2 regions of the Stenotrophomonas sp. STEN021 genome follow, and region 2 is predicted to be linked to the other one. Evidence: riboswitches for the same ligand, from Rfam matches in the RefSeq annotation. Region 2 holds a riboswitch; the other holds the start of a gene.
What was found. Region 2 has a riboswitch for thiamine pyrophosphate ahead of thiC (phosphomethylpyrimidine synthase ThiC). Riboswitches for the same ligand answer to the same signal wherever they lie in the genome.
Positions count from the first base shown of each region.

Region 1: linked by a shared signal. The riboswitch ahead of ACVOL0_RS09110 (TonB-dependent siderophore receptor) and the one ahead of thiC (phosphomethylpyrimidine synthase ThiC) in region 2 are both predicted to bind thiamine pyrophosphate.

Region 1 is NZ_JBRREH010000033.1:80-15,976, forward strand. Features, by position in the region: gene ACVOL0_RS09105 (phosphotransferase enzyme family protein) at 140-1,276, shown strand; TPP riboswitch at 1,320-1,415, shown strand; gene ACVOL0_RS09110 (TonB-dependent siderophore receptor) at 1,485-3,659, shown strand; gene pnuC (nicotinamide riboside transporter PnuC) at 3,656-4,252, shown strand; tRNA gene ACVOL0_RS09120 (tRNA-Gly) at 4,386-4,461, opposite strand; tRNA gene ACVOL0_RS09125 (tRNA-Gly) at 4,519-4,594, opposite strand; tRNA gene ACVOL0_RS09130 (tRNA-Gly) at 4,655-4,730, opposite strand; gene pgsA (CDP-diacylglycerol--glycerol-3-phosphate 3-phosphatidyltransferase) at 4,779-5,393, opposite strand; gene uvrC (excinuclease ABC subunit UvrC) at 5,401-7,248, opposite strand; gene ACVOL0_RS09145 (hypothetical protein) at 7,245-8,660, opposite strand; gene ACVOL0_RS09150 (low molecular weight protein-tyrosine-phosphatase) at 8,657-9,148, opposite strand; gene kdsB (3-deoxy-manno-octulosonate cytidylyltransferase) at 9,145-9,918, opposite strand; gene lpxK (tetraacyldisaccharide 4'-kinase) at 9,955-10,977, opposite strand; gene msbA (lipid A export permease/ATP-binding protein MsbA) at 10,977-12,722, opposite strand; gene ACVOL0_RS09170 (ExbD/TolR family protein) at 12,719-13,141, opposite strand; gene ACVOL0_RS09175 (MotA/TolQ/ExbB proton channel family protein) at 13,146-13,808, opposite strand; gene ACVOL0_RS09180 (DNA internalization-related competence protein ComEC/Rec2) at 13,812-15,897, opposite strand, start outside.
Region 2 is NZ_JBRREH010000003.1:49,533-65,429, forward strand. Features, by position in the region: gene ggt (gamma-glutamyltransferase) at 1-25, shown strand, start outside; gene ACVOL0_RS01235 (BCCT family transporter) at 319-1,899, opposite strand; TPP riboswitch at 2,086-2,187, shown strand; gene thiC (phosphomethylpyrimidine synthase ThiC) at 2,303-4,177, shown strand; gene ACVOL0_RS01245 (DUF4136 domain-containing protein) at 4,285-4,875, shown strand; gene ACVOL0_RS01250 (ion channel) at 4,931-5,614, shown strand; gene ACVOL0_RS01255 (winged helix-turn-helix domain-containing protein) at 5,856-8,123, shown strand; gene ACVOL0_RS01260 (helix-turn-helix transcriptional regulator) at 8,257-9,159, shown strand; gene ACVOL0_RS01265 (TonB-dependent receptor plug domain-containing protein) at 9,221-12,061, shown strand; gene ACVOL0_RS01270 (HDOD domain-containing protein) at 12,384-13,499, opposite strand; gene ppa (inorganic diphosphatase) at 13,660-14,205, opposite strand; gene ACVOL0_RS01280 (RNA polymerase sigma factor) at 14,426-14,926, shown strand; gene ACVOL0_RS01285 (FecR family protein) at 15,015-15,897, shown strand, end outside.

The sequences.
Region 1 (15,897 bases), on a different contig from region 2:
CCCCCCCCCCCCCCCCCACTACCGGCTGGCTTTACTGGTGAAGCCCCTGCCGAGCATGGCTCAGCACTACATTGAGCAGCCTTGGCGGGGCTGGCGTACCATCGCGCCTCCCTCGCATCACCTGCCCCAGCCTGTCCTGATGACCCCGCAATCACACCGCGTGCAAGGCCTCAACAATGATGAAGTGGCTGCCGACTGGCCTGCCATCAATGCGACCGAGCTTGCCTGGCTGAATGATCGCTACCCGCAGTTGGCCCCAGGCAGCACGCTGCTATGGCACAGCCCGCGACCGATGTCGGCCGCCGCCATCGCCGCCGGCCCACACGGCAATATCTTCATCAAACGGCACCACCGACGGGTGCGCAGTGCCGCCTGCCTGCTGGAAGAGCATCAGTTCATCACCCACCTCGCCAAGGCAGGGCTGCCGGTTGCCCAGCTCCTGCATGGCCACGATGGCCAGACTGCCATTGAGCACGGCGACTGGACCTACGAGCTGCATGCCGTAGCCGATGGCCAGGACCTGTACCGGGATGCCCCTTCGTGGACGCTGCTGACCGAAATCGAACGCGCGCAAGCCGCCGGCCGCATGCTGGCCACCGTGCACCGCGCCTCCGCCAGTTATCAGGCCCCCCAGCGCAGCACCCACCTGCTGGTCGCACGTGATGAGTTGATCCGCGCAGAAGACCCCATCACGGCGCTCAAGACCGACCTGCGCAATCGACCCGGTCTTGCCCGCTACCTGTCGCGCATTCCCTGGGAGCAACAACTGCAGCGCAGCGTCCTGCCCTGGCACACCGGACTGGCAGCGCGGCTGCAGGCCGAGCCGCCGTTGTGGGCCCACAACGACTGGCATGTCTCCAACCTGCTGTGGGGCCACGGCGACAACGCGATGCAGGTCAGCAGCGTGCTCGATTTCGGCCTGGCTTCTCCCACCAGCGCCCTGTTCGATCTGGCCACCGCCATCGAACGCAACGCCGTGGCCTGGCTGGAGCTGGAGCGCGGCGCCGAGGCGGTACGTATCGATATCGCATTGGCCCTGCTCGACGGCTACCGCGAGGTGTTGCCCTTGTCTGCCGAACGGGTACACCTGCTGGCCGACCTGCTGCCAATGGTGCATTTCGACTTTGCACTGTCCGAAGTCGAGTATTTCGAAGGTGTCACCGGCTCCACCGCAAATGCCGATGTCGCCTGGCAGCCATTCATGCTTGGCCACCCCGAGTGGTTCGCCAGCCCTCCCGGCCAAGCCCTGCTGCAGGCCCTGCACGCGGCCGCCTGAAGCGGCCCGACTCGCAAATCGTTCGCATTTGTAGTGAAATGCGTCCCTGAAGCGGGGGTGCCTGGCGTTGCCAGGCTGAGAGAGTCCCTTGGAACCTGATCCGGTTTGCACCGGCGTAGGGAGCTTTGAGCAGCAGCCGTAGCGCCGTCATTGGCGCTGCGCATGCGCGCCTTCGCTTCGTCTCCCTTGTTGCCTGAAGACGAATCGAATGAACCGCTGCCTGCGCCCCACGCTGTTGTCTCTCGCCCTGAGCACCGCCCTGCCGCTGTACGCCAGCGACACCGGCCTTGATGCCGCTGCCGCACACTCGCCGACCGAGCTTGCCGCCGTACGCGTGCAGGCCCGTCAGCCGGAAGCGGACAACCCCCGCGTCAACAGCTTCGGCAGCGGCGACTGGAAAAGCACGCCGGCATCGATGAACGTGCTGGACCGCGACTTCCTCGACCACCAGCAGGTGCGCTCACTGTCCGAGCTGGCCAGCAATGACGCTTCGCTGGGCGATGCCTACGCCCCGGTCGGCTATTACCAGAATGTCGCCATCCGCGGCTTCGCGCTGGACACGGCCACCGGCTACCGTTTCAACGGCATGTCGATCGCCGGCGAACAGCGGCTGGCACTGGAGAATCTGCAGGCCGTTGAAGTCCTCAAGGGCGAAGCTGGCCTGGCGGCCGGCGTGATGGCGCCAGGCGGCATCATCAACTACGTCGGCAAGCGGCCAGCCGAAGTACGCACCGTCACCTTGGGTACCGACAACGAAGGCTCGCGCTACGCCGCCATCGACGTCGGCCATTGGCTGACCCCGCGCATCGGCCTGCGCTTCAACGCAGCCTGGGACGACAGCAGTTCCTACATCGAACATGCCGATGGCCGCCGCAACTTCTATTCGCTGGCGACCGACTGGCTGATCGGTGAGCGCGGCAAGCTCGAAGTGGATGCCAACTACCAGACCAGCGCGCAGCGTTCGGCCTCCGGCTACCAGCTGCTGGGCGGACGGGAACTGCCGACCAGCGTGGACCGTGAACAGTTACTTGGCTATCAGCCGTGGCAGAAGCCGGTGGGCATCGCCAGCACCAACATCACCGCGCTGCACACCTATGATTTCAACGCCAATTGGCAGTCACGCGTTGCCCTCAGCCACAGCCACACGGTGATCGATGACAACGTCGCATTCGCCTACGGCTGCTACTACGCCGCGCAATGCGCCGATGGCAGCGTACCCGGCAACTACTTCGCCCCCAACGGCGACTACGACATCTACGACTACCGCAGCCCGGACGATACCCGTCGCAACCAGGAGCTGCGCGCCGAGCTGCGCGGCAGCTTCAACACCGGCAACATCGGCCATCAGCTGACCATGGGTGCCGACCAGTTCCGCCGCACCGTGGACAAGCGCCGCAACGTCAACGAATACGTCGGCACGGTCAATATCCACGACAAGCAGCTACCCGTGTTCGAGCCCTCGCCGCTGATACCTAGCGCGTCCGCACGTCGCCTGGACAGCCGCCAGACCGCTGTATTCGCACTGGACCGCATCCAGCTCAATGAAGACTGGCAGTGGCTGGCCGGCGGCCGCTACGTGCGTCTGGACGAACGCGCCTACGACAAGCGTGGCAACCCACAACGCCGCAGCCGCCTATCGCGCTTCCTGCCGCAGACTGCGGTGATGTGGAAGGCCAGCGACAGCATCAATGCCTACGCCAGCTACGTCGAAGGCATCTCGCTGGGCCAGGAAGCACCGTTCTGGACCGCCAACGCCGACACCTTCCTGCCGGCAGTGCAGTCGCGCCAGCTCGAAATCGGCGTGAAGTATTCCAGCAGCGAGCAGCTGACCCTGGGCGCGGCACTGTTCCGTACCACTCAGCCTTATCAGTACGCTAAGCCCGATGGCAGCGACGTCGGCTATACCTTCGTAGAGGAAGGCAAGCAGGCCCACGCCGGCCTGGAACTGACCGCCAACGGCCAGCTCACCGATGCGTTGCAGATCGTCGCCAGCGCCAGCGTATTGCAGGCACGTGCGCGCGACACCGGCACGCCGAGCTACGAAGGCCACCAACTGGTCAACGTACCCAAGCTGCGGGCCAGCGTGCACCTGAGCTATGCACTGCCCTTCGTTGAAGGGCTGGATCTTACCGGCGGCTGGCGCTACGCATCTGCCAATACCGCGCGCGCTGATGGTGCGGTACGCGCACCGAGCTACAACGTGTTCGACGCCGGGCTGCGCTTCAAGCACCAGCTGCAAGGCCACGCAGTGAGCTGGAACCTGTCGGTGGACAATCTGTTCAACCGCTTCTACTGGCGCGACACCGGCAGCAGCCTGGGCGACTACTACCTGTTCCCGGGCGCACCGCGTCAGGCACGCCTATCGGTGAGCATCGCGCTGTGAGCAGCACCACGCTCGAATGGTCGGCCGCGCTATGCAGCATCCTTGGCGTCTGGTTGATGGCGCAACGGCGAATGGTCGCCTGGCCGGTCGGCCTGTTGTCGGTAGCGCTGTATGCGCTGGTGTTCGCCGAAGCCAAATTGTATTCGGACACGCTGCTGCAGCTCGCATTTGCTGTCTTCCTCGTCTACGGCTGGATCAACTGGCGACGGCACGCCGCCGACGAAGGCAGCGTGCGCATCGTGCCCTTGTCACGCAGCAAGATGCTGCGTGACCTGGGCATCGGCCTGCTTGGTGGCATCGCGCTCGGTGCCGGCATGCACAGCTTCACCGATGCATCACTGCCGTGGCTGGACGCGATGCTGACCGGATTGAGCCTGGTCGCGCAGTGGTGGCAGGCACGCCGCCACACCGCCACCTGGTGGCTATGGATCGTGGTCGACGTGGTGTACGTAGGCGCGTATCTGTTCAAGTCACTGCATGTGACCGCGGCGCTGTACGTGTTCTTCCTCGGTCTTGCCGTGATCGGGTTGCGTGCATGGAGTGCAGCGGCCCACACCACCGCTGCGGAACCTGCAGCGCACGGCGCGCGCTGAGCAGCGTCACGCATTGCCAGCTGCCGCCGATGTCGGCAGCAGCTGGCTGAAGGTAAATCGCGGACAACAAAAAAGCCCCGTCAGGGGCTTTTCTTTACCTGCAGATATCACATGGAATCTGCTGGTCATTATCTGGAGCGGGAAACGAGACTCGAACTCGCGACCTCAACCTTGGCAAGGTTGCGCTCTACCAACTGAGCTATTCCCGCGGATTGAATGCAGCACCTGCGAAACAGAGAACCGACATTCGAGATGGATCGCAAGACTGGAGCGGGAAACGAGACTCGAACTCGCGACCTCAACCTTGGCAAGGTTGCGCTCTACCAACTGAGCTATTCCCGCAGGCTTGCTACATCTATTTACGCATCAAACCACGAGTAAACATGGAGCGATGTTTGAAACTGGAGCGGGAAACGAGACTCGAACTCGCGACCTCAACCTTGGCAAGGTTGCGCTCTACCAACTGAGCTATTCCCGCTTGGGAGGCGAAATTCTACATGCATTGGCCACGGTGTCAACAGCCTGTTCACTTTTTGACTGCACTATTGCGCGCGGCCTTTTCGTCTTCACGCAGGCTCGGCCAGGCCGCACGCAGGTACTGCAGCGCAGACACCAGAGTCAGCAAAGCGGCGATGGCCAACATCCAGTCACCGATGTGGAAAACCGGCTCGCCCATCCAGATGGTTTTGTACGAGGTATTGGGCGACACCGAGTACAGCAGGCACAGCAGCGCCACCATCTGTGCAGTGGTCTTGACCTTGCCGATCATCGCCACCCGCACCTTGGCGCGCTGACCAATCTCGGCCATCCACTCGCGCAATGCCGACACCGCGATTTCACGGCCGACGATCACCGCCGCCCAGAACGCCATCCACGGCGTCGGGTGCCCCTGCACGATCAGGAACAAGGCCACTGCCACCATCAACTTGTCCGCCACCGGATCCAGGAACGCACCGAATGCCGAATGCTGCTCGTACTTGCGCGCCACCCAGCCATCCAGCCAATCGGTGATCGCCGCCAGGCCGAAAATCGCCGCCGAGGCGAAATTTGTCCATGCATAGGGCAGATAGAACACCAGCACCAGCACCGGGATCATCATGATCCGCAGCAATGTCAGCCAGGTGGGGATGGTCAATTTCATTACAGCATTACTCCGCCGCCGGATCGGGTACCGACAGACCATGAAGGTTAGCGTAGATACGTGCAGCAAGGGCGGCATTGATGCCTTCCACGCGGGCGATTTCAGCCTCACCAGCCGCCTTCAAACCGGCAATACCGCCAAAATGCTTGAGCAGGCTGGCGCGCCGACGTGGACCGATGCCGGGAATATCTTCGAGTTTGCTGGTCATGCGCGCCTTCTGGCGACGCCCACGATGACCGGTAATGGCGAAGCGATGAGCCTCGTCACGCACCTGCTGGATGAACTGCAGCGCCGGTGACGCGGCGCCAGGGCGCAGCTCGCGCCCATCAGGCAGCACCAGCGCTTCGTGGCCGGCACGGCGCTCCACGCCCTTGGCCACGCCGACCAGCATCACCCCTTCCACGCCCAGGTCAGCCAGCGCTGCCTGTGCCTGTGCCAACTGTCCGGCGCCGCCGTCGATCAGCAATACGTCTGGCAGCACCCCACCCTCTTCCACTACGCGGCGGAAACGCCGGTCGATGGCCTGGCGCATGGCGGCGTAATCGTCGCCCGGCTCGATGCCGCTGATGTTGTAGCGACGGTACTGCGCGCGCACCGGGCCGGCAGCATCGAACACTACGCACGAGGCCACCGTGGCCTCACCCATGGTGTGACTGATATCGAAACACTCCACGCGCTTGACCGGCTCGGCCAGGCCCAGCATCTCGCGCACCGCTTCGCTGCGTGCCTGCTGCGCGCCGGCACTGTCCATCTCGGCGACCAGCGTGATCTGTGCGTTGCGACTTGCCAGTTCCACGTATCCCGCGCGTTCGCCACGCACGTTCCACTTCAGGGCCACCTTGCGCTCGGCCGATGCACTCAGCGCGGCCTCGATCATCTCCGCATCCGGAATCTGCCGATCCAGCAGCACTTCAGCTGGCGGCTCATGTTCGACGTAGTACTGCGAGACAAACGCGGCCAGCACCTCTTCGGCACTGTCCTCGCCGTTGGTGCGCGGGAAGAACGCGCGCGTACCGAGATTGCGGCCATCACGGAAGGCCAGCAGCATCACGCAGGCACTGGCGCCCTGGGTTGCGCAGGCCAGCACGTCCAGATCGGCGGCGCGGCCATCGACATACTGGCGGTTCTGCATGCTGCGCAACGAAGCGACCAGATCACGCAACCGCGCGGCACGCTCGAACTCCAGCGTGTCACTGGCCTGCTGCATGGCCTGCATCAATTCGTCGGCGAGCTGGTCACTCTTGCCCTCCAGGAACATCGCCGCGCGCCGCACCGATTCGTCGTACTCGGCCTGTGGCACCAGTTCCACGCAGGGCGCGCTGCAACGACCAATCTGGTACTGCAGGCAGGGCCGCGAGCGGTTGCGGAACACGCTGTCCTCACAGCTGCGCAGTTTGAACAGTTTGTGCATCAGGTTCAGCGTTTCACGCACCGCGCCGACGCCCGGATACGGCCCGTAATAGCGCCCGGGCACCGCACGCGGACCGCGATGCAGGGCGATCCGTGGCCATTGCTCGCGGGTCAGCAACACCTGCGGATAGGTTTTGTCATCACGCAGCGAAACGTTGTAACGCGGGTTCAGCGACTTGATCAGCTGGTTTTCCAGCAGCAGTGCTTCGGCCTCGGTGCGGGTCACGGTGACATCCATCCGCGCCACCTGCGACAGCATCATCATGATGCGCCGGCTCTTCGGCGAGCCGTTGAAATAGCTGCCTACGCGCTTGCGCAGCGCACCGGCCTTGCCCACGTACAGCAAGGTGTCGTCGGCAGCGTACATCCGGTATACACCAGGCGCGGTACTCAGCGCCGCCGCGAAGGCCTTGCCATCGAACTCATTGGCAACGACGTCGGTCATCCTTCAATCGGCACTTCACTCAGTTCGCCGCTGAGTGGATCAAAGCGCAGTACGGCGTGCGCGTCGGCCTCGGCAATCCAGATTGCGCCGGCGGCCACCGCCAACGCGGTCGGGCCATGCAGACGCCGGGGCAGATTGACCGTGGACAGATCACCACCACCCAGGCGCAGGGTACGCAGCGAGCCATTGCCTGCATCGGCAATCCACAACAGCGGCGAATCCGGCCCCATTGCCAGGCCCAGCGGGTACTGCAGGCGTGCACGCAAGCGCGGGCCATCAACATTACCCGACTCCCACGGCCCCTGCCCGACCAGGGTCTGCACCAGGTCACCACGCAGTTGCACCGAACGGATAGCCGAGCCCAAGGCGTCGCAGACATACAGCGCCTGCTGGACTGCGACCAGGCTGCTGGGCTGTGCAAATGCCGCCAGATGACCGCTGCCATCGCGCACTTCCGCCGCGCCGGCACCGGCCCGCCAGCGCAGCTCGCGACTGCCCAGGTCATAGCTCCAGATGTGGTTGTCACCGGCCATCGCGATATGGACCTGGTTGTCGGCCACCGCAACTGCCGCCGGGTGATTGAGCGGGCTGTCCCAGGGCTGGGCCAACACGCCGGCACGCGGATCACCGGCACGACCGTTGCCACACAAGGTGTCCACCTGGCCGCTGACCAGATTGATACTGCGCAAGGCGTGGTTGCCGGTGTCGGCTACATACAGTATTTCGCGCACCAGGGCCAAACCCTGCGGGCGATTGAAGGCCGCCTCGCCGGTGCCGCCATTGATCAGGTCGGCGCTGCCCAGACCGAACTGACGCAGCACCCGGCCAGCATGGTTGCACTCGAGAATCCGATGATGGCCGGTGTCGGCCACATACAGGCGGTCGGCCGTTGCCACCAGGCCAGCCGGGAACAGCAGCGGCAGGCGCGGCTCGGCGTTGATCTCACGGATGCCGTAGCCGTCGTCGTCCAGCGCACGCATCACGCCTTCGCCCAGGCTGTTCAAGGCCCGCTCCAGGTCGCCAGCTGCGCCGACCAGGCGTTCCTGCTCCTGCCCATAGGCATCGAGCATCAGCAAGGTTGGCCAGGACTGCACCTCGAAGCGGCGCCAGGCGTCCCATTGCGCATCCAGCACGATGGGCGCACTGATGCCCTGGCGGCGCAGCAATTTCAGCGCATGTTGCGGCTCGCGCTCGAATTCGAAGCGCGGCACCTGCACCACCAGCAGCTGCACCCGGCCGGGATTGCGTGCCTGCCAGCGCATGACCTCGGCCAGCCGCTGCATGCACCAAACAGACGCGCCGTTGACGAAGGCCAGCACCAGCGGGCGGCCGCGCATGTCCTGCAGGGTTGCAGGCGCAGCGTTCAGCCAGATAGCGGACGTAGGCAGTTCCGTTACGCGGTTGTCGTTCATGCAGGGATTATGCCGGAGTCATCGCGCCGCGACAGGCGACGCACTGTGGCCTGGGCCGCAGTATCGAGCAGTGCCCAGCTGTGTTCGAAATCTGCCACGTCACCGTAATAGGGGTCCGGCACCACATCGGCCCCGTCAATGCCCGCCCACGGCAGCCACAATACCGCACGCGCCTCGAACCCAGCCGGCGCCAGCTCCCGGGCGTCGCGCAGATTGTCGCCATCAGCGCACAGGATCAGGTCGTATTCCTCGAAGTCCTCGGCCAACAGCTGGCGGGCGCGCTGAGCCGCTATGTCCACGCCGCGCTGGCGCGCGCAGGCAACAGCACGTGGATCGGGACTGCGGCCAGCATGCCAATAGCCCGAAGTACCGGCCGAGTCGACCTGCACCCAACTGCCCAGTCCTGCTTCGGCAATCCGTGCACGCAGGGCTCCTTCGCCCATCGGCGAGCGGCAGATATTGCCCAGGCAGACCACCAGCAACTTCACTGCACCGCCCTCATCTGCGCCTCGGCGCGATGCAGGTCTTCCGGGGTATCGATTCCCGGCGGGAACGGCGCCGGTGACAAGGCCACCGCAATGCGGAAACCAGCCTCCAGCACCCGCAGCTGCTCCAGCGATTCGATCTGCTCCAGATTACCGGGCGGCATGGCGGCAAACTGCTGCAGGAAACCGGCCCGGTAACCGTAGATACCGATATGCCGCAGCCACTGCCCTGCAGGAAGCACATCGCGACTGCTGGCAAAGCCATCGCGGTGCCACGGAATCGGCGCACGGCTGAAGTACAGGGCATCACCCTGCGAGGTCCGTACGAGCTTGACCACATTGGGATCAAACAAGGTCGGCGCATCCTCCACCCGCGTTGCCAGCGTCGACATCGGTGCGCCGCTGTCGGCCAGAATCCTTGCCACGGCCTGGATACCCGCGGCAGGGGCGAAGGGTTCATCCCCCTGCAGGTTCACCACGATCACATCGTCGGCCCAACCGGCCTGCCGCGCGCATTCGGCCAGACGGTCGGTACCGGAGGCATGTGCAGGATCGGTCATCGCCACATGAATGCCGGGCAGCCCCGCCACCGCCTGCGCGATGCGCGCATCATCGGTTGCCACCCAGACCTCGCGGGCACCGGCGGCCAGCGCTCGGCGCGCCACGTGCAGCACCATCGGCTCCCCGGCGATCAGCGCCAAGGGCTTGCCCGGCAAGCGGGTGGAAGCATAGCGGGCTGGAATGGCTACAACGAATTCGGGAACAACGCTCATCTGAACTCCTTTCAACACGCTCGACAACGGCAGCCCTCAGCCGCGGGAAAGCTTACCCAGGCGGTCCAGCAAGGCTACCCAGAATGCCGCCGGCAACTCGGCCTGCAACGGCACCGCGTAATGCCAAGCCGTAGCGAAACGCTGGCATTTGACGGCGTCTTTTTCGGTCATCAATACCGGCAACTCGCTACCGAAGGAAAGATCCTCCGGCGTGTAACGATGATGGTCGGCAAAGGCATGCGGCACCACGCCGATATCGCGCGCGCGCAGCATCTGGAAGAACCGCTGCGGATTGGCGATACCTGCCACCGCGTGCACACGCAGCCCGGCAAATGCCCGCAGAGGCTTGTCGCGGCCGCCCTTCAGCGGCCGTGCGACATCGATGGACAAACGCATCGCCCATTCGCCAAAGCCCGAGTCCTCCGTGGGGATGGTCGCATCACTGGTCTGCCCAAGATTGACCACCCGGAAGTCGCAATGCGCAGCACGCGAGACCGGTTCACGCAGCGGGCCGGCCGGCAGCAACCGCCCGTTGCCATAGCGGCGCACTGCATCCACCACCTCGATTTCGATATCGCGCGCCAGCCGGTAATGCTGCAGACCATCATCGCAGACCACCACATCGCAGCCAGCGTCCAGCAAGGCCTTGGCCGCGGCAACCCGATCCTTGTCCACCCGTACCGGTACGCCGGTTTTCCAGGCAATCAGCACCGGCTCATCGCCGCCCAGGCCCACGTCCATATCGGCGGTGACCCAGCGCGCCGTATCGGCCTGATCACGACCGTAGCCGCGGCTGGCAACACCGGGCTTCCAGCCCGCTGCACGCAGGCGATTGACCAGCTCGATGGTCAACGGCGTCTTGCCGGTACCACCGGCGGTGATGTTGCCAATCACGATCACCGGCAGCGGCACCTGCCGGGCGCGTAGCCAGCCACGGCGGTACAGACTGCGGCGCAGACCGGTTACCGCACCATACAGTGGTGCCAACAACCGCGCCGGCAACGGCACCGGCGCATCGCCATACCAGTAGGCGGGCGTTTGCGGTCCTTGCTTGGCCATCATTCCTGCCTGTCGCGGAACTGCATGCTATGCAGGTGTTCGTACAAGCCACCCATTGCCAGCAATTCGGCATGGGTGCCGCGCTCGACAATGCGCCCCTGGTCCATCACCAGCACCTGATCGGCGTGTTCGATGGTGGACAGGCGATGGGCAATGACCAGCGTGGTGCGATCGGGCATCAACTTCTGCAGTGCGTCCTGCACCAACCGCTCGGACTCGTTGTCCAGCGCAGCGGTGGCTTCGTCCAGGATCAGGATCGGCGCGTCCTTGAGCATTGCGCGGGCAATCGCCAGACGCTGGCGCTGGCCCCCGGACAGGCGACCGCCCTTTGCCCCGACCGGTGCATCCACGCCCTGCGGCAGCTGCTCGACGAACTCGCTGGCATTTGCCCCATCGATCGCCCGCTGCAACTGCTCGGTGCTGCGCTGCTGCAGTTCGCCATAGGCGACGTTCTCGGCAATGCTGCCATTGAACAAGGTGACCTGCTGGCCAACCAATGCGATCTGCCGGCGCAGATCGGCCAGCTTGTAGTCCTGCAGCGGATGGCCATCGAGCAGGATTTCGCCAGCCTCGATTTCATAGAAACGCGGAATCAGCTTGATCAGGGTCGACTTGCCACTGCCCGAACGGCCAACGATGGCGGTGACCGTGCCTGGCTTGGCGATGAAACTGATGTCTTCCAGTGCCGGCTTGGCCTGGCCCGTATAGCGGGCAGTGACGTGCCGGAACTCCAACAGGCCTCTGGCGCGCTGGAGCGGCAGATTGCCCGCATCCACTTCGTCTTTGGCGTCAAGCACATGGAACAGGCGTTGCGCCGAGGCGATGCCACGCTGGGTCATGTTCTGCACGTTGGTCAGCTGCTTGAGCGCCGGAATGATCGCCAGCATCGCCATCAGCAGGCCAACAAAGTCGCCTACCGTCAAACGCCCCGCAGCTGCTTCATGGCCCGCAATAAGCAAGAGTGCAGCCAAGCCGACCGCGCCGATCAACTGCACCATGCTCGACGAAATACTGCGCGTCGCCTCAACCTTCATCGCCAGCCGCAGATTGGTATTGGCCAAGCCGGTATAACGATCCAGCTCAGCCGGTTGCGCACCGTAGATCTTCACTTCCTGATGGCTGGACAGCGCTTGGTCCGCAGCCTGCAGGAGATCAGCACCGCTTTCCTGGATGCGGTGGCTGATACGCCGGTAGCGCTTGGCCACCATGTTCATCACCCAGGCCAGTGGCGGCGCCAGCACGAAGATCGCAAGCGTCACTTGCCAGCTGTAGTACAACATCACCGCCAGCGAACCCAGCGCCTGCAGCGATTGCTGCAGCACTACCTTCATCGCATCAATCGCCGCCTGCGCCACCTGGTCGCTGTCCGAGCCCAGCCGCACCAACATCGATGGCACTGGCTCGGAGTCGAAACGCTGCCCTGGCAGGCGCAGGTACTTGCCCAGCACCAGCACCCGGAAATCACGGGCAATGCTGCGCGCGGCCTTGCCCATGCCCATATCAGTCAGATAACCGGCGACACCGCGCAACAGGAACAACCCGATGACGGCCAACGGCATCCACTGGTTGATGTCCTTCGGATTCACCAGACTATTGGTGATCGGGCTCATCAGGATCAGGAAGCCACTGCCCGCACCAGCCTCGATCAACATGCCCAGGCCGGCCATCAACAACAGCGGCCGATAGGGCTTGGCAAAGCCCAGCAGACGTCTGTAGACCTGCCAGGCCGAATCGTTATCACTCATTGTTTGGTTTCCGGTGCGGTTGCAATCGCGATCCGGCGAAAACCGAGTTGACCCAAGGCATCCTGCGCGGTGACTACAGCCTGGTAGGGCGTGCGTGCGTCAGCGCGCAGCAAGACGCTTTGCTCACGGTCGGCACCGGCCAGTTGCGCGATGATCTGCTTCAGCGACTCGATGTCGGTGCGCAGCACTTCCTGATCGTTGACGAAGTAACGGCCATCGGCATTGACCAGCACGCTCAGCGAACTCTGCGGCGCGCTGGTCTTCTGGTCGCTGGCCGTGGGTAACTGCACCTGCAGCGTGGAGCGCGCATCGAAGGTGGTGGTGACCACAAAGAAAATGATCAATACCAGGATCACATCGATCAACGGCACCAGATCGATATGCGGCTCATCCTGGGTGCGATTGCTACCAATCCGCATGGGCTCAGGCCTTCTCGGTTGCCGCCGGGCGCGGCGCGGCAGCCTTGCTGGCTGCCATTACTGCCGGACGACCATCAAGTGCGTCCAACAGCGCACTGGCTTCCTGCTCCATCTCGATCACATAGCCATCGATCAGGCCACGGAAGTAGCGATGGAACATCAACGCCGGGATCGCGACCATCATGCCGGTTGCGGTACACACCAATGCCTTGCCGATGCCGCCAGCAAGCTGCCCCACATCGCCAACGCCGTGATCGAGGATGCCCAGGAACATCTGGATCATGCCGACCACCGTGCCCAGCAGGCCCAGCAGCGGGCCTGCGGAGGCAATGGTGCCCAAGGCATTGAGGAAACGCCCCATCCGATGTACCAGATGGCGGCCAGTGTCTTCGATGCGCTCGCGGATCTGGTCACGCGGGCGGTTACGTGCCTCAAGCGCGGCCGCAAGCAACGCACCCAGCGGTGAGTTGGCGCGCAGGGAATCAATATGCGAGGCATCCAGCTTGCCGCGCGCGGCCCAGTTGCGGACCTCCTGGCCCAGCCCCGGCGGCAGTACTTCGTTGCGGCGCAGACTCCAGAAACGCTCCAGGACGATCGCCAACGCCAGCACGCCCAACAACAGCAACGGCACCATCGGCCATCCGCCGGCTTTGACCAATTCCCACACGTTTCAACCCTCCGGCGCCGTGGCCGCGTATTTGATGTCAGATAGGATAGCAGCCGCCCGCACCCGCTCAGCGGCGTCCCATAGCCTTGAACGCCAGATTCTGCGCTCCCGCAGCTGTAAACCCTCCCTGCCCAGCCATACCTGCAGCGCCCCGCTCCCGGCCGTGTTCAGCACCTCGGCCCCGGAACGCTGCCAGCGCGCCACCACATCCTGGCGCGGGTGACCGAAGCGATTGCCATGACCGTTGGAGATCAACGCCAGACGCGCGTCGGTTGCCGCGACAAAACCGGGGCTGGAAGAGCCGCCGCTGCCATGGTGGGCGACCAGCACCACATCAGCACGCAGCTTTGCCGGCGCCTGTTTGAGCAGGCGCTGCTCGATGACCTCGCCAATGTCGCCGGTCAACAAGGCCGTTCCATATGCGCCCTGCACCCGCAGCACGCAGCTGGACTCATTCCCCAGATAGGGAAAACCCGGTGTGGGGTGCAGAAATTCAAACAGTACCCCATCCCATTGCCAGTTCTGACCTGCCAGGCAGGTCGATTCGGCACCAGCACCCAAGGCCAGCCCCGGCGGCATCAACACCTGCGCAGGAGGCAGAACGCCCTGCACCGCCGCCAACCCACCGGCATGATCATGATCGCCATGGCTGACCACTACCCGATCCAGGCGCGGCACGCCCAAAGCACGCAATGCAGGCACCACCACCCGCTCGCCGGCATCAAAGCCGTCAGCTACCGCCGGCCCGGTATCAAACAGCAAGGCGTGATGGCCGGTGCGCAGCAGCACTGCCAACCCCTGCCCCACATCCAGCGCAACCAGCTCGAACTCCCCCCACTCGGGCCTGTCACGCCATGGCAGGCACAGCGGCAACCACAGCAGTACCGCCAGGCACTTGCCCGGCACCCCAGCCGGCAGCAACAGCCACATTGCAGCCAACAGAGCCAAGGGCAAGGCAAACCACACCGGCTCGGGCAGCCACCACAATGAATAGCCACCACTACCCAGCATCTGGAACAGCGGCCAACTCAGATCGAAGCACCATGCCGAGGCCCGCCAGGCTACGCCGCCGGCGCCACTGCACATCGCCTCCAGTGCAGTACCGACAAGCGCCAGCGGCACCACCACCAGACTCCACCAGGGAATTGCGACCAGGTTGGCCAGCGGACCGATCGCCGAGGCCTGACCGAACAGCATCACCGTCAGCGGCAACAGGCCCAGCGTCGCAACACGTTGCGCCGACAAGAACCCGCGCAGCCAATGTGTGCGCTCGGGCAGACACCATAGCAACCACGCCACCCCGGCGAAGCTGAGCCAGAAGCCAGCGGTCAACACCGACAATGGCGCCAGCCAAAGTACGGCCAAGGCGGCCAACGCCAAAGCGCCGGCAACATCGACCGGCCTGCGACCAAGCCTTGCCAGCACCACCACCGCAACCATCAGCACGGTGCGCACGGTTGGCAAGCCGAACCCAGCCACCGCCGCATACGTCGTTGCCCCGAGCAACGCACCAGTGGCCACAGCTTGCGGGCGCGGACAATAGCGACCGCACCAAGGCAGCAAGCGCCAGAGCCCTGCCACCAACCACGCCGTGCACAGTGCGACCATGCCGACATGAAAGCCCGAGATCGCGATCAGATGGGTCAAGCCGGTCGCGCGCAGCACCTGCCAATCGCCTTCGCCGAGACCGCGTGTATCGCCTAGCGCCAGCGCCTGCACATAGCGCGAAGACGCAGCCGGCACCTGCGCTGCGATCCGCGCGGCCATGCGCTCGCGCCATGCCCCCAGTCCAGCAGCTGTCGCCAACCGTTGCGGTGCAGGCGATTGGCGCACGACCGCGCTGGCGGCAAGGCCCTGCGCCAAGGCGTGTCGCTCGGCGTCGAAGCCACCGGGGTTGACCAGTCCGCGTGGCGCACGCAGACGCAGGTTCAATCGCCAACGTTCACCCGCGTGCACCTGCATTCGCGGACCGGGTTCGGTCGCACCGAAATCGTCGTACCAGGACACCTGTACCGTCTGACCGCGCAGATCCGTCGCCAGATCGGTGCTTGCATCCAGGCGCAGTTGAAAGCGGGTACGGCGGAACTCA
Region 2 (15,897 bases):
GGACGGGCAGGCGGCGGGGTACTGATCTTTGCTTCTTGTGGTTGTAGCAGGGCCAAAGCCAAAGCCAAAGCCAAAGCCAAAGCACCCCTCCCCAACCCTCCCCTTCGCTGCGCGAAAGGGAGGGGGTAGAAGCGGCTCCGTCGCCATCTTGTAGATCGCCAAGAACGGCCCCCTCCCTTTCGCGCAGCGAAGGGGAGGGTTGGGGAAGGGGAGCTCTTCGCTGCCGTCCTTACCACCCAATTGTTCAGCCACATTGTGCAGCTGGATGCGAAGCCAGCCAGATGCGCCGCGGCAATTCACAGCTCCCGCAGCTCCCGCCTACTTGTCCAGACCTGGCGAATGCTCAGTGACTGCACGTGCTTCTTCCTGTGCCGCCTGCTCGCGCTCGATCCATGCCTCCATCATGTGCCGTGCGCGCTGCGCGAGCCGACGCTGGCGGTTGTGCTCGGCGTCCAGTATGCGGTACAGCGATACCATCACCAGCACCATCAACAACGCGAAGGGCAGCGCCGCAATGGTGATCATACCCTGCAGTGCTTCCAGCCCGCCTGCCAGCAGCAGCACCGCCGCGATCAACGCAATGGCCACCCCCCATACCAGCTTGCGCGACAAGGGCGGGTCGCCAGCATCGTCGGTGGACATGCTGGCCAGTACCAGCACCGCAGAATCGGCTGAGGTGACAAAGAAGATCATCAGCAGGACCAGCGCCAGTACTGACAGCAGCAGCGACGCCGGCAGGCTGTCAAACAGGGTGAACAGCACCGTCTCATAGCCATTGCCCAGCGCCAGCACCAGGTCGGTGTGGCCGAACAGCTGCGTCCATAGCGCGGTGCCGCCGAATACGGAGAACCACAGGAAACCGAGCAGGGTGGGGGCCAGCACCACGCCGACCACGAACTCGCGCACACTGCGACCGCGCGATACGCGGGCAATGAACGAGCCGACGAACGGTGCCCAGGCAATCCACCAGGCCCAGTAGAAAATGGTCCAGTCCGCAACCCAGGTGCTGCCGGAGAACGGCGACATGCGCAGGCTCATGGTCACCAGTTGGTTGAGGTAGGAGCCCAGCGTGGTGGTGAAGGTATCGAAGATGAAACCAGTCGGGCCCAGCACCAGCACTGCGGCCAACAGCAGCGCAGCCAACGCCAGGTTGAAGTTGGACAGCCACTTGATGCCGCGCTCCACGCCGCTGCTGGTGGACAACATGTAGAGCACGAAGGCCACGGCGATGACGGTCAGCTGCAAGGGCACATCGGCACGCAGCCCGACGACGCGTTGCAGGCCGGCGGCGATCTGGATGGTGCCAAAGCCCAGTGTGGTGGCTACACCGATCGCGGTGGCGACTACCGCGGCGATATTGACCAGCTTGCCGAACCAGCCGCGATGGTGACGGCCGATGATCGGCTGCAACATGTCGCTGACCAGGCCGCGGCCATTGCGGTTGTACTGGAACCAGGCCATCGCCAGCCCGATCAGTGCATAGATCGCCCAGGGATGCAGGCCCCAGTGGAAGAATGCATAGCGCATGGATGCGCGCGCAGCGTCCATGCTCTGCGCAGGCAGGCCTTCGGGCGGGGTGACGAAATGTGACACCGGCTCGGCCGCGCCCCAGAACACCAGTCCGATGCCCATGCCGGCCGAAAACAGCATCGACAGCCAGCTGGCATTGGAAAAATCAGGCTCGGCATCCTCGCCGCCAATACGCAGGCTGCCAAAGCGGCCGAAGGCCAGGTACAGCAGGAAGCTGAGTGTCAGGAACACGATCAGCAGGTACATCCAGCCGGCGCCTCGAACTACCTGGGCCAGTGCGGCCTGCACCACGTCGTTGAAGGGACCGGGCGCGATGCCAGCGATCAGCACCAGCAAGGCAACCAGGGCGATGGAAATTCGGAACACCATCGAGGCTTCTCCGGTCATGGGGTGGAGGGAAGCAGGCCATGGCTTGCAATACGGTCGGCGCGGATTCCGCGCCATCGGTGGAGAACGTGTTTACCCCTGTCGATCCTACTGAATGCGACGTCAGTGTTCCGTTAGCGCCATCACTGGCATGGCTTGCGCCAGTGCTATCGGTTTGTGGTCTAATGCCGCCCGAAGCGGGGGTACCGTGACCATTGGGTCGCGGTTGAGACATACCCTTCGAACCTGATCCGGCTGATACCGGCGTAGGGAAGCTTCGTGTGCCGCCAGTCGATGTGCCCGTAGTGGGCCAGGGCCGGCTGGCGTACGCCTTCGCTTCGTTCCGTCATGCGAATCCCTCGCGTGGCCTTCGCACACCGCGTGCGGACAGACAGGACGAATGCCAATGAATACACAGCCCAGCCTGCAGCAACAGGCCCAGCAACTCTCCGAGTCGGTGACCCGGCCGATTCCAGGTTCGCGCAAGATCTTCGTCGCTGGCTCGCGCGCGGACCTGCAGGTGCCGATGCGCGAAATCGCGCTGACCCGCACGCCAACCTTGTTCGGCGGCGAGGACAATCATCCGGTTACCGTGTACGACACCTCTGGTCCTTACACCGATCCGCAGGCCACCATCGATCTGGCAGCGGGCTTGGCGGCGGTGCGTACGCGCTGGATCGAAGAACGTGCCGATACCGAGCAGTTGGCCGGGCTCAGTTCCGAGTTCGGCCGTGCCCGTCAGCACGATGCCAAACTCGATGCCGTACGTTTCCCCGGCCGCACGCTGCCCCGGCGTGCCATCGGCACCGCCAATGTCACCCAGATGCACTACGCGCGCCGTGGCATTGTCACCCCTGAGATGGAATACGTCGCCATCCGCGAGAACCAGCGGCTGGACGCGGTGCGTGATGCCGGCCTGCTCGCGCAGCATCCGGGGCAAAGCTTTGGTGCCAGCATCCAGCAGATCATCACTCCGGAGTTCGTACGTGACGAAATCGCGCGCGGTCGCGCGGTGTTGCCGAACAACATCAATCATCCCGAGTGCGAGCCGATGATCATCGGCCGCAACTTCCTCACCAAGATCAACGCCAACATCGGTAACAGCGCGGTGTCGTCCGGCATCGCAGAGGAAGTGGAGAAGCTGGTGTGGGCGATCCGTTGGGGTGGCGATACGGTGATGGATCTGTCCACCGGCAAGCACATCCATGAGACACGCGAGTGGATCGTGCGCAACTCGCCGGTGCCGATTGGCACCGTGCCGATCTACCAGGCGCTGGAAAAGGTCGATGGTCGCGCCGAAGCGCTGACCTGGGAGATCTTCCGCGACACCTTGATCGAGCAGGCCGAGCAGGGCGTGGACTACTTCACCATCCACGCCGGCGTGCTGTTGCGGCATGTGCCGCTGACGGCAAAGCGGGTTACCGGCATCGTCTCGCGTGGCGGCTCGATCATGGCCAAGTGGTGCCTGGCACATCACAAGGAGAACTTCCTTTACACGCACTTTGAAGACATCTGCCAGATCATGAAGGCCTATGACGTGTCCTTCAGCCTCGGTGATGGCCTGCGCCCGGGCTGTATTGCCGATGCCAACGATGCGGCGCAGTTCGGTGAACTGGAAGCGCTGGGCGAGCTGACAAAGATTGCCTGGAAGCATGATGTGCAGACCATCATTGAAGGCCCCGGCCATGTGCCGATGCAGCTGATCAAGCAGAACATGGACAAGCAGCTGCAGGAGTGCGGCGAAGCGCCGTTCTATACGCTTGGGCCACTGACCACCGATATCGCCCCGGGCTACGACCACATCACCAGCGCGATCGGCGCAGCGATGATTGGCTGGTACGGCACTGCGATGCTCTGCTACGTGACGCCGAAGGAGCACCTGGGTCTGCCCAATCGGCAGGACGTGCGCGACGGCATCATGGCGTACAAGATCGCCGCACACGCCGCTGATCTGGCCAAGGGCCATCCGGGTGCGCAGGTCCGCGACAACGCCTTGAGCAAGGCGCGCTTCGAGTTCCGCTGGGAGGATCAGTTCAACCTCGGTCTGGACCCGGAGAAGGCCAAGGAATTCCATGACGAGACGCTGCCGAAGGATGCACACAAGCTGGCTCACTTCTGTTCGATGTGCGGTCCGCATTTCTGTTCGATGAAGATCACCCAGGATGTGCGCGAATACGCCGCCGAGCAGGGGCTGGAGGAGGCGCAGGCGCTGGCGGCGGGGATGGCCGAGAAGTCAGCGCAGTTCCGCGAGCAGGGCGCACAGGTCTACCGCGTCGAATAGACCGGCGACAGGGGCGGGGCACCCATGCCGGTGCCCCTGCCGCTGCTTGACGCCAGCGCAGGTACAGACGTGCTAGCGTGCAGCCGTCCACACCACAGGGGTAGGCCATGAAACTTCGCTTCGTTTCTCTGCTGTTCGTCTTGTCCACGCTGCTCCTGCTGGGCGCCTGCGCCAGCACCCCGCGTGTCGCCAGCCAGGCAGATCCTACTGCCGACTTTTCGCGTTACCGCAGCTTTGCCTTCTTCAGCCCGCTGGCGCTTGAGCAGCACGGCTATACCACCATCACCAGCAATCGCATCCGCGCCGCGGTACGTACGCAGATGGAGTCGCGTGGTTATCGCTTCGATGAGGCCAATCCGGACCTGTGGGTGAACCTCAACGCCTACCTGCAGGACAAGACCCAGGTCACCACGATGCCGGAAGTGGATTACGACTATTACTACAGCTATCGCGCCCGCAGCTATGTTGCCGTGCCGTACTGGCGTGACCGTACCGACGTGCGCCAATACACCGAGGGCACCTTGAACGTGGACGTGGTGGATGCGCGGAAGAAGCAATTGGTTTGGGAAGGCGTTGCGGTCGGTACGGTGGGGCGGCTGAAGCCGGAGCAGCGTGGCGAGCGGATCGATGCGGCGGTGGCGGCGATCTTTGCCACCTATCCGTATCGCGCCGGGATGGCAGCTGGCACTACTCCCTGAGTCCCGCGCCTGCGGGCCTCGGTTCAACTACCCGTTCGGCACTGGCAATGAAGGGATGCAGATGCAGCTGCGCTTGAAGTGGATCGTGATCGCGCGCAGGCACCCCTCGGCGTGGTTGCTGGGGGTGCAGTTGCTCGGGGTATTGCTGTACCCGGCGATGGAGCACATGCCGGCTGGGCGCGCGCTGTTTGGTGCGTTCGGCATGCTGGTGCTGGGCTTGGCGGTATGGGTGGTGCGGCGCAGCCCGCTGCTGTTGTGGCTGGCCTTGACCCTGGCGATCCCGGCGGTGGTGTTCTCCATCGCCGGTGCCTTGTTGGGGCGCTATTCGCTGATCGCGGTGGCGCAGGCATTCGAGAGCCTGCTGTACTTCTATACCTCCTGCAGCCTGATCGCCTACATGCTGCAGGATCACAAGGTCACGCGTGATGAGCTGTTTGCCGCCGGCGCCACCTTCACCTTGCTGGCCTGGGCATTCGCGTTTGCCTATTCAGTGTGCCAGCACATCTATCCGGGCAGTTTTGTCGCCACCAACGAAGGCGATTTCAGGAGCTGGGTCGAGTTGCTTTATCTCAGCTTCAGCTTGTTGTCAGGGGTGGGCCTGAGTGACGTGGTGCCCGTGCACCCGCAGGCACGTGCTTTGGTGATGCTGGAGCAGTTTGCGGGCGTTATGTACGTTGCATTGGTGGTTTCGCGGCTGGTTGGCCTGACCATCTACAAGGCAGAGAAAACTGAACGCTAGATAAAAAAATCGCGCCAGAAGGCGCGAATCATGTAGCTGATTATGTAATTACGTCGGCGAGAGAGAGCCTGATGTCGTCCACGTTTGGCACGTGGGGAACCTGGTTAGAGTAATATCTGTTCCAGATAAAACATTTGCTCTGTGCGTTGATGCCTTTTGCGGAATTTGGCGGCTTGTAAGGGCATGGGCCCGGATAGCTGGACACAGGATGCGTGTCCGCCAGCGATTTTGAAAGACCGCGATGGCAACGAATCCCACCGAAAAACCTAGCTCTGACCGACTGCGCGTCGGTGAGTGTCTGGTAGTGCTTTCCTCTCGTGAGGTGCACTTGCCAGGAACACACAAAACCCAGCGGCTCACGCCCAAATCGGTGGGCGTGTTGTTGGCGCTTGCGCGCAAGCCAGGCCAGGTGGTGACCCGCGAGGAACTGTTTGCCGAGGTCTGGCCGGACACCATGCCGACCAATGATGTGCTGACCCAGGCCGTAACCCAGCTGCGCAAGGTGTTTGCCGCAACCGAGGCCGGTGAGGCCGCGCCTTATATCGAGACCATCGCCAAAACCGGCTATCGGTTGCTTGCCCCGGTGGCCTGGGAGTCAAGGGCAGATGTCGTGGCTGTTGATGCGTTCGAGCGTGTTGATGTGCCGGACACGGCTTGTGCACCTGCAGACGCACGCGAAACAGCACGCAACAAACGTCGCAAGCTGCGTCGATATGGCTTGTTGGCAATTGGTATCGTGTTGTTGCTCAGTACCTTGGTAATGGCATGGTTGTTGTGGCGTGATGCGCCATTGCAGGTTGATGCGACGGTTGTCGAAGGCAACCGGGTGGTGGGCAGCCCTGCACGTCCCTATCGTTTGATCACCGCAAGCGAAGGCGTTGAGGTCAATCCTTCGCTTTCGCCTGATGGTGCGCTGGTGGTGTTCGCCCGCGAAAAGGACAACAGCTCCAGCTTGTGGATACAGAGCGTGAGCAATGCCACCGCAACGCCGCTGCTGGTGCCACCTGCGGGGGCATCGGACCGTTTCCCGGTGTGGTCACCCAACGGCCGCAATATTGCCTTTGCGCGCTTCCTTCCGCAGGGCGATTGTGAGGTGTTGGTGGTGTCGGCTACGGGTACTGGCCTGCGTCGGGCCACGCGTTGCGATGGTACCGACATGCTCAGCTTTGACTGGGCGCCGGACGGTGCCAGCCTGTTGTTTGGCTCGATGACCGGCCGTTACGCCAGCCGCGGTATCCGCAGTCTGGATCTGGCATCGGGACGCTGGTCGTCTTTGCAGTACCAGATGGGCACTGACGATTTCGACTATGCGCCGCGCTATTCGGCGGACGGCAAAAAGATCGGCTTCGTGCGTAATCCCCAGGTCGGGGATATGTGGGTGATGGACGCCGATGGCAGCAATGCACAGCGTTTGACCGACGAAGCCGCCGAGATTCGTGGCTGGAGCTGGTTGGGGTCGGATGAAATGGTGTTTGGCCGCCGCATCGACAGCGAAGCACGCCTGTATCGGTTGGACGTGGCCACGCGGGCGTTGCGTGACATGGGCATTGATAACGCACAGAGTCCAGCGGTGTCCCGGGGCGGTGGCAATCTGGCATTCATGCGCAGCCAGCCGCAGATCGGCTTGTTCCGCATTCCGCTGGGCAGCGGCGGTGCGCCACAGCGCTTGTTTGCTTCGTCGGCGCGGGATGGCCAGCCGATGGTCTCGCCTGATGGTGCGCAGCTGGCCTTTACCTCGGACCGGTCCGGTGCGTTTGCGCTGTGGTGGGCGCGCCTGAATGAACCTGCATCCCTGCAGATGATCGAAGGCTTGCGCCCTGAGGCGCGCCAGCCGATGGACTGGTCCAGCGACGGGCGGCGTCTGCTGGTGACTGGCCGCGATGCGGATGGGGCGCCGGGTATTTATGAGGTGGCGCCCGAAGAAGGCCATTGGAGCAAGCTGCCGGTGCCTGCGCGTGAACCGTTGCAGGCGATTTATGGGCCTGCAGCCAATACGTTGCTGGTGGTGGAGCGTGGTGACGACGAGCGGATGACGCTGACCTTGTTCGATCGTAGTCAGCAGCCCTGGAAGCGCCTGGCATCATTGGATGGTGTGTCGCAGGTGCGCTACGACGCGGCAGGGCAACGGGTCCTTTTCACACGATTGGCCAGTGGCGGGCTGTGGCAGGTTGCGGCAAGCCTGGCACCGGACAGCATGAAGACCGTGCACGCCGAGTTGCCCAGTCGCTGGCGGTACCGCACTTGGGCGGTGGCGGCCAATGGTGCGGTGGAATACCTGGACATCAGCCGCGACTGCAGCAGCCGGCTTACTGCCATTGCCGGAAATGGAACCAGCCAGTGTCTGGATGCGAGCCGTTTCAGTGCGGGCAATGGCGTGAGTCTTGCTCCTGATGGCAAGGCGGTTTTCGTCGCCTTGGTCGCTGCGGACAATGCCGATATCGGGATGATGCGTATTCCGCAACGTGCCCCGCGGCGGGTGATGGGGCTGGCTAAGTGGTTGTCGCCGTAAGGAAAAATTGTTTCGGAAATTTTTCGTATGACTTATCGGGAAGAATTCGCAGCATTCTAAGCGGACTTTCCTGACCCGCTTCGCCAAAGTTGGCAAAACGTTCGCTCAATAAGAGCAAACGATGGTGTGCGACATGCGGCAGGTTTCGTGGGTGGATCGTGGTCAGTCGGTATCGTTCGAAAAGCCTGCGGAGGACGGCCCGCGGCCAGCCTGTGTCGGCGTGGCCCGGCTGGGCAGCCTGCAGACCTCGGGCACTGTGTTCACCGTGTGGCTGCAGCTGCGTGGCACTGCCTGGGTTGAATCCAAGGAAGGCAAGTTCCGTCTGCGCCAGCGCGAGTGGATTGCTTTTGAAAAGGAATCGCGTCCGCTGATCCAGGCGGGCCGTGATGGCATGTGCATCGGCATCAGTCTGGATACCGATGCACTGCGCATGCTCGGCACCCTGGCCGACTGCAGTGTCTATACCGGTCGTGGCCGCATGAGCCTGGGCGAGGCGCGCTTGGCGTTGCGCCTATGGCGCGAGGCGCAGGCACCGGGAGCGACCGTCCATCAGTTGCGCCCCCTGCTGCTGCACCTTGCCTCGCTGCAGCGTGATCTTGCCGGCACCGTGCAGCGCTGCCCGGGCCGTTCGCGCATCCGCAAGCGCCAGGTGTTTGGTCGCATGCAGCGCGCACGCATGTACCTGGAAGGCAATAGCCACCGGGTCGTGCGCATTGGTGAGCTGGCCGAGCTGACCAATTTCTCCAGCTGGTATCTGTCCAAGACCTTCCAGAGTCTGTATGAAGAGAGTCCCCAGTCGCTGTCGGCAAGGCTGCGGCTGGAGCGTGCAGCGATGCTGTTGCGCGATACCGACATGATGATCGGTGAAGTGGCCTCCGCCAGCGGTTTTGACAACTGCTGCAGCTTTGCACGGGCGTTTCGTGCACGTTTTGGTGCATCGGCAACGCAGTATCGGGAGCTGCCAGAAGTGTTGAGGCCAGACTCGGCAAAGCTTAAGGACGACTCGCGCAAAACCAAGGTGGCAGTACGAACGTAACGTTCAGGGGTGTTTAACACACCGCTAACTTTGTCGTTTGTTTAGCTCTTTGGAGAGATTGATGAAGCTTCGTAATTCTGCAGTGCGGTTGGGCTTGCTCCCGGCCGGCATTGCTATTGCCTTGACCCCGTCTTTTGCTTCGGCGCAGGAAGCTGCTGCCGGTGCCACCACCCTCGATCGCCTGGAAGTCACCGGCTCGCGTATTCGCGGCGCCAACATGGAGACCCAGCAGCCGATCCTGACCCTGAGCCGTGAGAACCTGGAAAAGCAGGGCTTCACCTCGGTGGCCGACGTACTGCAGAACATGACCTCGGCCGGTTCCCCGGCAATCTCGCGTTCGGAATCGCTGGCTTCGGGCGAGAACGTGGGCGGTTACTACATCGATATCCGCAACCTGGGCGCCAACCGCACCCTGGTGCTGATGAACGGCAAGCGCCTGGGCGCTACCTCGGGTGGCTACCAGGATCTGAGCCAGATCCCGATGTCGGCCATCGAGCGCATTGAAGTCCTGAAGGACGGCGCTTCGGCCATCTACGGTTCGGACGCCATTGCCGGCGTGGTCAACGTGATCACCCGCAAGAAGTTCGACGGTGCTGAAGCCAACGTCCATGTCGGCCAGTACGGCGAAGGCGACGGTGAGCTGAAGCAGTACTCCTTCACCATGGGCGCCACCGGCGAGCGTGGCAGCCTGACCCTGTCGGCTGAGTACTCCAAGCAGGATCCGGTGATGGCCGGTGACCGTTGGTACTCGCGTGATGGCGGCCGTGGCCCGAACTCGACCTCGGCTGACTGGAGCGCGCTGACCAACAAGGGCAGCTGGCTTGGTCCGTGCGGCCCGGGCGGTGCAGACGCATGGTGCACCCTGAATCAAGGTGGCGATCCGAAGAATGTTGCTGACTACCATCCGATTACCCAGGATGAGTTCACCAACGCCAACCCGGAAATGAGCCTGCAGACCGGCATCGAGCGCAAGTCGGTGTACGTCAATGGCACGTACGACTTCACCGATAACATCTCGTTCAATGCGGACATCCTGTACAACGAGCGCAACACCGACCAGCAGATCGCTGGTTACCCGTACCAGTCGCAGTCGGCAGCAATCAACACGCCGATGGCCGCCAACTCGGCATTCAACCCGATCGGCAAGGAAATCCAGTTCCGTCGTCGTCTTTCGGAAGTGCCGCGTACCACCGACAGCCAGCTGAAGACCCTGCGCTTTGCGCCGTCGGTCAGCGGCTTCTTCGATTTCGCAGGCAAGTCGTTCGACTGGAACGTCGGCGCACTGTTCAACCGCAACGAGTCGGTCAAGAGCAATCACGGCGACATGAGCCTGATCGCTGCGCGTCAGGCATTGGGCCAGTCGTTCATCGACGCCAATGGTGTTGCCCGTTGCGGCACCGCGGCCAAGCCGATCGCCGGCTGCCTGGCATGGAACCCGCTGCTGCCGATCGGCGTTGCAGGCCCGGGTTCGCTGGACAACAAGGAACTGCAGGAATTCCTGTTCCCGACCTTCACCACCACCGGCGTCTCCAAGACCACCTCCTTCACCGCTGACCTGGCTGGTTCGATCGTGACCCTGCCGGCTGGTGAGCTGGGCTTCGCGTTCGGTATCGAGCACCGCGAAGAACAAGCACGCTACGTGCCGGATGCGTTCATGCAGTCGGGCCAGTACACCGGTCTGGCGCAGAGCACCACCAACGGCAAGTATGATCTGGACGAGGTCTACCTCGAACTGAACATCCCGGTGCTGGCCGACATGGCGTTCGCCAAGGAACTGACCATCAACGTTGCTGGCCGTTACTCGGACTACAGCAACTTCGGCGACACCGTGAACGGCAAGTTCGGCGTGACCTGGCGTCCGCTGGATGAACTGCTGGTCCGTGGTACCTACGCCGAAGGCTTCCGTGCACCGTCGATCGACAACATGTACGGCGGCGTTGGCGCGAGCTTCGAGCGTTACATCGATCCCTGCTCGGTAGGCGTGGCTGGCAGTGTTGCCGGCAATGCCGCATGCACCGCCGCTGGCGTGTCCCCGAACTACGTGCAGCTGGGTCAGGGTTATGTGCCGTGCACCACCTCGCCGTGCGCTACCCCGGACCAGTTCATGTCTGGTTCCAATCCGAACCTGAAGCCGGAAACCTCCAAGAGCAAGACCATGGGTCTGGTGTGGAGCCCGCGCTGGGTGCAGGGTCTGGACATCTCGCTTGACTGGTACAACTACCAGATCAGCGACATGATCATCTCCGACAGCGTCAGCCGCATCCTGCGTGATTGCTACGTGCTGGGTAACAGCAGCCGTTGCGCCGGTATCGTGCGTGCGGCCGATGGCCACATCAGCGAGATGTTCTATGGCCTGGCCAACCTGGGCCAGATGGAAACCGAAGGCTACGACCTGGGCGTGAAGTACCGTCTGCCGGAGATGTCGTTCGGTCAGATCTCCATCGACTCGCAGACCAGCTACACCGCCAAGTACGACGAAGCCGGCCAGAACAAGGCTGGTGACAACATCACCATCGGCAACGTCGGTTCTCCGGGTATCTTCCGCGTGCGCTCGAACCTGGGCGTGAATTGGGAGTACGGCGACTTCGGTGTCAACTACACCGCGCGTTACTACTCGGGCATGAAGGAAAGCTGCATCACCACCGCCGAGGGTTGGTGTGACCAGCCGAACCGTTACCAGAACGGTGAAAAGGCTCCGCTGCGTACCACCGGTTCGAACACGTTCCATGACCTGCAGGTCAGCTACAAGGCTCCGTGGGATGCCACCATCGCAGTGGGCGCGAACAACCTGTTCAACCACCGCGGTGCGCTGCAGTACTCGGCACCGAACAGCGCCTTCGCGTACTACGGCGGCTTCGACATCGGTCGCTTCCTGTACCTGAAGTACACCCAGCGCTTCTGATCCATCGAAGCACTGTGATGCATGACAAAGGGTGGGCCGTAAGGCCCACCCTTTTTCTTTGCGCGCTGGGTAATCCTTGCTGCAGGGTGTGCATTGCCCGCCAGTCAGTGGCGCAGTGAAAGCAGGGCGACAGGTAATCCATCAACACCTGCAGCCCCGTGGGCCCGTAGCCCGGATAAGCGCGGCGCAGCCGGGATGAGCCGTGCAACGCCAGCCAACGCTGCGTGCGCAGGTCAATCACCTTCAATATGCAGAAACAACAACGGCCGCTATGCGGCCGTTGTCATTCAATCCCGGGTTTGCAGCGCAACCAAGCGCAGTCTCAGGCCTCCAGGCTCAAGCCCATCAGCTCATCGGCCATCGCCCGCCACTGCTCCAGCTTGGGCAGTACACCGACATTGGCCAGATACTGCTCATCAACTGCGGTACCGGCGGCCAGCGCAGTGGCGACGTGGACGGCACCGGCCACCCAGAAGCTGCGCACGTTCGAACGCCCCGGTTGCAGCTGGAACGCGACCGCCTCGATGATCGGCATTGGCAGGCCCCACAGACCCATCAGATAGGCGCCGGCCTCGGCATGGCCGGGACGCGTGTCATCCGCATCGGCAGGCAGGCGCTCGTCGCGCACGCCCGGCAACAGCAGGCCGATATCGGCCAGCAGGGCGGCGGTGGAGCCCAGCTCGGCGCTGGATGCAGGCAGCATCTTGGCGGCCAGGCGTGAGGCCATCAGCGCGCGTGATTGCAGTGCGTTGCGCTCAGGTCCCGACATGCCGGGCAGGGCGAATACTTCACTGGCCAATACCAGGTCACGCAGGGTAGCCATACCCAGACGGGTCACCGCACCACGCAGATCGGAGATGGCGCGGCCGCTGTTGAAGAACGCAGAGTTGGACAGCTGCAATACCTTGGCGGCGATGGCCGGGTCGGCTGCGATCAGCTTGGCGATCTCCGCAGAGTCGCTTTCCTCATCCTCTTCCAGCGCGTGGGTCAGGCTGATGTACAGATGTGGCGGAGACGGCAGCTTTTCGATGCGGCCGATGGTCTGGCGCAGGCGCGGGCTGTCCAGCAGTTCGCGCAGTTCCTCCAGGCTGGTCAGTGCTTCAAGCAGCACTTCCGGGGCCAGTGGCAGCGGCAGGAAACGATGGGCCACGCCAATGATGCGGGCCGATGGCACGCGCTGATTGTTGTCGCCGTCGATCAGTGCGATGCGGATGGTTTCCGGACGCAGCGTCCGGATCTGCCCAAGCAGGGTGGCCGGGGCCAGGTCGGGCAGTACCGGCGCAACGATGATCGCGTCGATGGTGGCCGAGGACACGGCAACGATTGCCGCACTGCCATCCGGGACCGACTGTACTTCCCACTCATCGCCCAGATCGGCGACGTACTCAAGCAGCTCGGCCGACAGGTTGGCTTCGCCGCCGACTAACAGGATTCGCAAGACACTTCCCCTTGGACAAAACGCAAAAGCCGCACAAAAAACAGGCCGGAAACCGGCCTGCCAATGTAGCTGCTTGCTGGCAAAGGGTCATGCCCTCTACCAGGAAAACGTGATGGTTGTCGCTACGCAGGGCCAGTGTTACGACCCTGCGCCGGCACAATCAGACGTCCTGTTCCTGGGTGGCGAGGTAGGTCTTGTGCGCCTCGCTGAGGATGCGCTTGGCTTCGGCGGCGTCGCCCCAGCCTTCGATCTTGACCCACTTGCCCTTTTCCAGGTCCTTGTAGTGCTCGAAGAAGTGGCCGATGCGCTCCAGCCAGTGGCTGGACACCTGGGCGATGTCTTCGACGTGGGCGTAGCCGCTGAAGATCTTGGCGACCGGCACGGCCAGGATCTTTTCGTCGCTACCGGCTTCGTCGCTCATCTTCAGCACGCCGACCGGGCGGCAACGTACCACCGAACCCGGCACCAGCGGCAGCGGCAGCACCACCAGCACGTCGGCCGGATCGCCGTCGCCGCACAGGGTCTGCGGCACGAAGCCGTAGTTGCAGGGGTAGCGCATCGGCGTGGACAGGATGCGATCGACGAACATCGCGCCGCTTTCCTTGTCCATTTCGTACTTCACCGGCTCCGAATCCTTCGGGATCTCGACGATGACGTTGATTTCTTCCGGCGGGTTCTTGCCCGGCGAGACCAGTTTCAGGCCCATTGCGCTGACTCCGAATCGTTGTTGGTTGAAAAAGAGCTCCATTCTACGCGCACGGCTATTGCGACGCACCAAACCGCCGCTGGCGGCGCGATCCAAGCCGGATGAGTGCGAGGAACACATCGTCGCGCAACCCATATGAGAATTATTATCATTATCAATGTATGCTTGCCCGCCCAAGGGCGCCTTGTGCAGGCAGCCTGTCCTGCCTTCGCCGCCTCCAATGCCCAGCAACGCCACCACCTTGACCGAACTGCTGATCCGCGAACGCCCGGCCTTGCTGCGTCTGGTGCGGCAGATCCTCGGCGCTGACGGCGCTGCCGACGACGTCATCCAGGGGGTGTGGTTCAAGGTGCGCGGGGTTGGCAACGATCAGGTCATCGGCAACCCGCGTGCCTATCTGTTCCGCTTGGCCAGCAATCTGGCCACCGATCATGGCCGCGAGCGGACCCGCCGCCTGCGCCTGCAGGCCGAGAACTACCTGTGGGGGCCGGACGAGGTGCTGTCCACCGAAGAGCAGGTGATGGCCCAGGACGAGCTGGCTCGGGTTCTGGAAGCTGCCGAGCACTTGCCCGAGCCTACCCGCAGCATGTTCCGCCTCAACCGCCTGCAGGGATTGACCCAGCCGGAAGTGGCCCGGCGCATGGGAGTATCGGTGACCACCGTCGAAAACCATCTGCGGCTGGCCCTGCAGCGCCTGGCCTGGGCGCGCAGCGGCAACTAGCCCCGCAGCTACCCTTGGGGATGCGGGGCTGCCAATCGTCTTGTATTCCGTCCGTACCCACCAACAGCATCACCACCTGAGCCAGCCCATGCGCCCGCCGTCCTCTCCCGTTCCGTCCGAGAATCCCGTTGCGCAGCAGGCGCGCGACTGGCTGCTGCGGTTGGCATCGGGAACCATGGGCGAGCCTGACATGCAGGCGTTCGAGCAATGGTTGCTGCTGCCCGGGCACCCCCATGCGTTTGAACATGAACGGGTGCTTTGGCGCAGCCTCGCCGCCCGCCCGCAGACCACGGTGGTAGCGCAGCGGCCGGCGCGGCGTGCGCAACGGCGCTGGTTGGCGGCGATGGCGGTGTTGGCGCTGTTCTGCGGGGTGATGTCGGCGCCGGAGCTGGCGCTGCGCATGCGCGCGGACCACCGCGCGGACGTGGCCATCCAGCATGTCCACCTGCCCGACGGTTCAACCGCAGTGCTGGATGCCGGCGCGGCCATTGCCGTGCATTACGGCGAGGCCACGCGGCGTATCGAGCTGCTGCGCGGGCGCGCCTGGTTCGAGGTTGTGCCGCAAGCCGGCGCGCCATTCCGCGTTACGGTTGGTGATGGCGTGGTGGAGGATATCTCCACCGCGTTCGTGGTCAGCCGGGAAGCTGATCGCGTCGATACCGCGGTCGAACAGGGGCGCGTGCGGGTTGCGGCGCGTCCGGATCAAGGCTGGATGTACCTGCAGGCCGGACAGGCAGCTGGCTGGAGCAAAGGCGGTGTTGCCGAGTTGGGCGCGGGACTGGCACCAGATCACGTCGCTGCATGGCGGCGCGGCGAGTTGTTGTTGGAAAACGTGCCGGTGACGCAGGTGCTGGCCGAGTTGGGGCGTTATCGGCCAGGCCATGTATTCGTGCGTGGTGATCTGTCGGCGTTGCCGCCGATCAATGCCGCGTTGCGTCTGGATCAACCCGAGCAGGCGCTGGATGCGCTGG